DNA from 2 places in the Enterococcus saccharolyticus subsp. saccharolyticus genome. Region 2 is predicted to be linked to the other one. Evidence: predicted binding sites of a transcription regulator. Region 2 holds the regulator's gene; the other holds the start of a gene.
What was found. The regulator CtsR, encoded in region 2, represses protease genes until heat stress. The targets are predictions, from matches to a motif close to TTGGTCAAAAAAGGTCAAANA.
Positions count from the first base shown of each region.

Region 1 (3,430 bases), 730 kb from region 2:
GATAACTACGCTTGATATCCATTGCCATTTCAGGAAAATCTGTAAAAATTCCTGTTACTTGGCAATCGATGCAACGTTTCACATCTTCTTTTTTATTTACAGTCCAAGGACGTATGGCTAAATCAAAAGCGGCGATTTCTTCTGCATTTGCCCATACCCATTCGATATTCGGATGGATTCCTTGAATTTCGGTTTTTTCAAACACTAATGGAGGGACATCTGCTTTGTCCATAATAAAATCAATTCGCGTCTGCGGTTCAAGCGCATATATTCGCTCCAATGTGTCCATATTAAAACTACTATACCAATAGGTGAACGGCCATTGTTGACTAGTCATTAGTGCAGATACTTTTTCTTCGATTCCCGGATAGGCTTCTTTATCTGTTTTTAGTTCAATGCCTAAAATCCCTCGATAATTGCGCGCAACCAGTAAATCAACTACTTCTTTTAATGTCGGCACTTTGGTGGATGAATAGCGTTCATCAAACCAACTACCTGCATTTAATTTTTTGATTTCTGCTAATGTTTTGTCAATAATTGCACCTTTTCCATCAGTGGTACGATCGACGGTCTCATCGTGCATGACAATCACTTGTTGATCCTTGGTTAATTGCACATCTAGTTCAATACCATCCACGCCGATACGTACGGCTTCAGCAAAAGCTGGCAATGTATTTTCAGGTCGTGTGCCACTGCTTCCACGATGGGCAAAAATTTGCATGATTTCTTCACTCCAATCAGTCATATTGTAACACGAATAAAGAGAGATGCAAAAAAGAAGAGAGGACTTTTGAATAAGTCTTCCCTTCGTTTGAATTACAAGGTATTTGAAAAATAAGTCACTGGTTTATCCGTCATTTTTTGCAATTGTACTTTGCGTTCGTAAACCATTTCTTTTAGTTGATCCGAAAAATTTTCCATCAACACACGTCCACCCTTAAAGGTATAACCGCCTACTTCTACGACTTGTTCAGGTGATAAAACTACTTTGCGGGTCGCAATTTTTTTGAAAAATTCTTCTAAGAAATAATTTGGTAAATAAAAGCTATTTTGAGCTGCGAATGATTGCAAATAAATATAATCATCTACCGTAATATAACAATCGTCAAAAACATCAAAACTCACATATCTGTCCATTGTTCCCATACGTTTTTCTAAAATTTCAATAATTTTTTTATTGAGTAAAATCAAAATCTCAATTTCTTTGACTTTATGTTCTAATTGACGACGACGTTCTTCTTTACGATCATCATAACGGCTTTGCAAGTTAAAGGCAATCGCTGTAATAATGGCACCTACAATTACTCCAGCCATCCCAACGAAAAATACATCCATTTTTGTTCCTCCTTTAATTTATCTAGATGAATCTTACCATATTTTTGATTATTTTACTCAAGTTTTTATATTTGACCTTTATTGACCTTGTATGTATAATATTCAATAGATAAAAGTCTAAGGGTGTCGCAAGGATAACCAACATTTTATCAAATAGCCAGAATTAAGGAGGATTTTTAAATGAATTTAATCCCAACAGTTATTGAACAATCATCTCGTGGAGAAAGAGCGTATGATATTTACTCTCGTTTATTAAAAGATCGTATTATTATGTTGAGTGGTCAAGTGACAGATGATCTTGCAAACTCAATCATCTCTCAATTACTATTCTTGGATGCGCAAGACTCAGAAAAAGATATTTACTTATATATCAATTCACCTGGGGGTAGCGTAACAGCTGGTTTAGCGATTTACGATACAATGAATTTTGTGAAAGCAGACGTTCAAACTATCGTCATGGGAATGGCTGCATCAATGGGAAGTTTCTTATTAACAGCTGGTACAAAAGGCAAACGTTTCGCCTTACCAAACGCTGAAATCATGATTCACCAACCATTAGGTGGCGCACAAGGACAAGCCACTGAAATCGAAATTGCGGCGCGTCACATCTTAAAAACACGTGAACGTTTAAATAAAATTTTATCTGAACGTACTGGACAACCAATCGAAGTAATTGAAAAAGACACCGATCGTGATAACTTTATGTCTGCTGAAGAAGCAAAAGAATATGGTTTAATCGACGCTGTTATGACAAATCGTTAATACTAAAAAGAGCTGGACATTGTATCCAGCTCTTTTTTTAATCGTATTTCGTTAAATCCCAAGTAGCAATTAATTGGTTTAATTTTGTATGGTATTGCGGGTCAGTGGCATATTTGCCAGTTAGTGATTGGGTTGCTTCTTTATAGGTCGCGGCATTTTTACGCCATGCGCCTTGATAGAATGTTGTATTCCAACTCAATCCTTTAGCCAATAATTTGGCATTATCTAATAAAGAATCCGAAACGGTCGCATATTTTCTAAATGTAGCTGGTAAGGTAACGCGCACGCCATTAATAAATTCATCAGAAGGAATGTCATAGCGCTCAAACTTGCCTTCATCGCCACTCGAATATTTAATCCCAAATAAATTATTGGCATCTTTTGACAATTTACTAGCACCAAAACCAGATTCCAAGGCGGCTTGTGCAATCATCACGGATGGATATAAGCCATATTCATCGGCTAATTTTTGTGCTGCGGGTGCAATCGCTTGAATAAAGGAGGCATTGTCTTTCCATGTAATAGTGTCCGCAGTAGCACTTGCTGTCACGCGGCGAGGTTCATCTTTGGTAGTGACATTATTTGCTTGCTTGACTGGTGATGTCAACGCTGGCAAGACACTTGTGCCATTGATAAAATGTTTACTGGTATTTTTTTGTGTCGTATCAATTGCTTCATCCATCGTGCCTTGATCTTCCGCTGGCAAACGCGTGACACTGTCCGTTGTTGCTGTGTCACTTTCTGATGAGGTTGTTGACTCACTGCTCTCAGTTGTTGTTTCTGATGTTTCACTCGTTGAGGTCGCTTCTTTCGTTTCGCTTGTTTCTATTGTTGCCGTTTTCTCAGTAGCTACCGTTTTTTCTTTCGGTTCTGCGACAACGGCTGCATCTTTTTGGAAAGCTTCTTTCGTACTAGAAACTGTCGCACTTTGTTCAACATAGCCGACCCAATTATCTGCCGTATCGTATAACGATAAATACACTTCACCATTTAAATGATGAAACAAACTTTTGACTTTATATGTTTTATTCATCAACGGACTAGTATCACTCGTAGTCGTCCAATCAAAATCTTCGTAGACGGAAGTATTAACAATTACTGCAACATATTGACGCACAATTTTTTCAATGCCTTCGGGGCCGTTCGCTCGTGTTACTTGCGAAGCATCGATATACCCAACAAATTCATTGGCATCGTATAACCCTAAATACGTCATAATTCCTTTCGTTTCACTTTCTTTCACATGAAAGGTTTGATTCTGCGCCACTTTAGCAGTTGGACTAATTGTTTTACCAAAATCACTATAGATGATGACATTGTTGCCAGTGACACT
Region 1 covers NZ_CP118957.1:1,992,410-1,995,839, forward strand. Annotated here, with positions in the region: gene PYW32_RS10250 (glycerophosphodiester phosphodiesterase) at 1-721, opposite strand, end outside; gene PYW32_RS10255 (hypothetical protein) at 817-1,335, opposite strand; gene clpP (ATP-dependent Clp endopeptidase proteolytic subunit ClpP) at 1,516-2,097, shown strand; gene PYW32_RS10265 (glycoside hydrolase family 73 protein) at 2,135-3,430, opposite strand, start outside.
Region 1: a site for CtsR is predicted at 1,404-1,424, ahead of clpP (ATP-dependent Clp endopeptidase proteolytic subunit ClpP). Genes of this name have one in related genera too.

Region 2 (3,430 bases):
TCACCCGAACAAGCACGTGGAAGCATGGCAACAAATCAATCTGACATTTATGCGATTGGGATTATTTTATATGAAATGTTGACTGGTCGCGTGCCATTTGATGGAGAATCAGCCGTGACGATTGCTTTAAAACATTTTCAGGATGATATTCCATCGATTCGTATTTATGATAAAGAGGTTCCGCAATCACTTGAAAATATTGTGTTAAAAGCAACTGCGAAAGAGCAAAGTGATCGTTACAAAGAAGCAGATGAAATGCGTCAAGATATTTCTAGCGCGCTTTCTCCAGAACGTTTAAATGAGCCACTTTGGGAACCACATGCGATGATTGATGAAACAAAAATTTTAACCCCAATTTCAGAAGATACGCCAATGCCAGATTCATTTAAAGAGATGCCATTGCCCAAAGAAGAAACAACAGAATCCGCACCACAGAAACCCGAAAAGAAAAAGAAGAAACGAAAATTATGGTTAATTTTACCCATCTTGCTTTTTTGTGCGGTTGCGGGATTGGTGTATTATTTAGTCTTTGGTGGTGGTAGAAACCAAGTGACGATTCCCGAAGTTGCTGGTTTAACCGAAGCAGCAGCCCGTGAAACGTTACATGATGCTGGTGTTGAAGTCGCCACTGAAACCAAAGAATTTCCAAGCGATCAAGTTCCTGAGAATCATGTGGTGAAAACTGATCCAGAAGAAGGCGCAGTGATTAAACGCACCAAAGAAGTCTTGTTGTACATTAGTACAGGGAGCAAAAAAGTTGAAATGAAAGACTATGTCGGTCAAGAGAAGGATAAAGTTCTTGCTGAATTGAAGTCACTAGATTTTGACGAAAAGAAAATTAAAATTGAAGAAGTCTTTGATGAAGATACGCCGGTGGAGGAAGTCATCGATCAAACACCATCAGCTGGAGAAGAAGTCGTTCCGAAAGACACCGAAGTAGAATTGACTGTCAGCAAAGGCCCAGAACCTGTGATGATGCCTAATCTCTATGGGTATAGTGAACGTGATGCGCGTGCCGAGTTAACGAATTATGGTTTAGGGAACAACGCTGTCGTGATTGCGGAAGAATTTAGCGATGTCAGTGCGGGATTAGTTATCCATCAAACACCAGAAGGGAATTCAGACATTGTACCGGGAGATACCGAAATTACTTTAACGATTAGTAAAGGACCCGAAAAAGTGAAGATGCCCAATCTGATTGGTTACACTGAATCCAATGCGCGTGATGAATTAAATGCCAATGGTCTAGGAAATAATTCTGTGCATATTACAGAGGTCTTTAGCAGTAATGAAAGTGGTACAATCGTGAAACAATCACCATCTGCTGGTTCGGATATTTCTCCGGGAGACACCACCATTACGTTAGAAATTAGTAAAGGCCCTGAACCACCAGAAAAAGTCGATTTACCAAATGTAGAAGGAATGAAAGAGTCTGCCGCAACTTCTCTCTTAAAAAGCCAAGGTCTTTCAGTTGAAACGAGTGAAGAATACAGTGATTCAGTAGATAAAGGTTTGGTTATTTCTATGAGTCCATCTTCAGGAACCTCTGTCGAAAAAGAGAGCACGGTTCGTTTGATTATCTCTCAAGGAAAAGAAGAGACTGAATCGTCGAGTTTTCCTCCAGAAGAAAGTGAAACTACGACTCCTGATAGCTCAGAACCAATGACAGAAACGTCTACCTCTTAAGACGAATAAAAAAAGATCAAGCAAAAGTTTAAACTTTTGCTTGATCTTTTTCTTTAAAGTCCTTCTTCTTTTCAAACTTCTGAAAATTCGCTATAATTAAGGTCAATATTAGTCAAGGGAGGTCGCGTTTAAATGGGTCATCAAAATACTTCTGATTTGATTGAAGCATATTTGAAGAAGATTCTTGAAGAAAGTGAAATGATAGAAATTCGTCGCGCAGAGATGGCAGATTTATTTAACTGTGTACCTTCGCAAATTAATTATGTCATCAATACTCGCTTTACGATTCAACGTGGTTACGCAGTTGAAAGTAAGCGTGGTGGTGGAGGCTATATTCGAATTGAAAAAATTCAAATTGCGAACTATCACCATTTTTTAGAGCAAGTGAATCAATTGTTTGACCAAACAATCTCTGAAAAAGATGCCGTCTCAATTATTCAGAAGTTATACGAAGAAGGTATTTTGTCAAAACGAGAAGGTAACTTATTGTTAACAACAATTAGCAAAGCGATTTTAGGTAAATCTGAAGAAGAAAATACAATTCGTGCGTCAATTATGCACGGAATTTTAGAACGATTAAGCTACGAAGATAAGGAGTGAGTGCGATGGATGAACTATTTACACAACGAGCAAAAGCGGTGCTTGCCATTGCTCAAGAAGAAGCAAAATACTTTAAACACCAGTCTGTAGGTTCAGAACATATTTTATTAGCATTGATTATCGAGCAAGATGGGATTGCAGGAAAAACCCTACGTGAAATGCGAGTAAATGAAAATGATATTCGTGAAGAAATCGAGCATTTGACCGGCTATGGTTCAATGAAAGATTATCCAACAGGTGGTTTTTTACCTTATTCTCCACGTGCGAGACAAATTTTTGCCTATGCTGGCGATGAAGCCAAACGTTTAGGTGCCCAACAAATTGGGACTGAGCACTTACTATTAGGATTATTACGTGATGAAGAAATTTTAGCTTCACGTATCATGTTGAACTTAGGAATGAGTTTAGCGAAAATGCGTCAATTATTGAAGAAAAAAATGGGCGTACAATCAAAAAGCAATTCAAGTCGTCGTCGTCCACAACAACGCCAACAACCGCAACAAGAAGGAACACCAACATTAGATTCATTAGCGCGTGACTTAACCAAATTAGCCCGTGAACAACGCTTAGATCCAGTTGTTGGACGTAGCAAAGAAGTGAAACGTCTGATTCAAATTTTAAGCCGTCGTACGAAAAATAATCCTGTTTTAGTTGGCGAACCGGGTGTTGGTAAGACAGCGATTGCGGAAGGCTTAGCCCAAAAAATTGTCAACGGGGAAGTACCAAAAGATATGCAACAAAAACGTCTGATGATGTTAGACATGGGAGCTTTAGTGGCCGGAACAAAATATCGTGGTGAATTTGAAGATCGTATGAAAAAAATTATTGATGAAATTTATCAAGACGGTCAAATTATCCTCTTTATCGATGAGTTGCATACATTAATTGGTGCGGGTGGAGCAGAAGGTGCGATTGATGCATCGAATATTTTAAAACCAGCCTTAGCTCGTGGTGAATTACAAACGATTGGTGCTACTACACTAAATGAATATCAAAAATATATTGAAAAAGATTCTGCTTTAGAACGCCGTTTCGCGCGTGTTCAAGTTGATGAGCCGACGCCGGAAGAAGCAGAAGAAATCTTAAAAGGATTACGTCCACGTTATGAAGAACATCACGGCGTAGAAATTACCGATGATGCGTT
Region 2 covers NZ_CP118957.1:98,943-102,372, forward strand. Annotated here, with positions in the region: gene pknB (Stk1 family PASTA domain-containing Ser/Thr kinase) at 1-1,686, shown strand, start outside; gene PYW32_RS00515 (CtsR family transcriptional regulator) at 1,819-2,286, shown strand; gene PYW32_RS00520 (ATP-dependent Clp protease ATP-binding subunit) at 2,292-3,430, shown strand, end outside.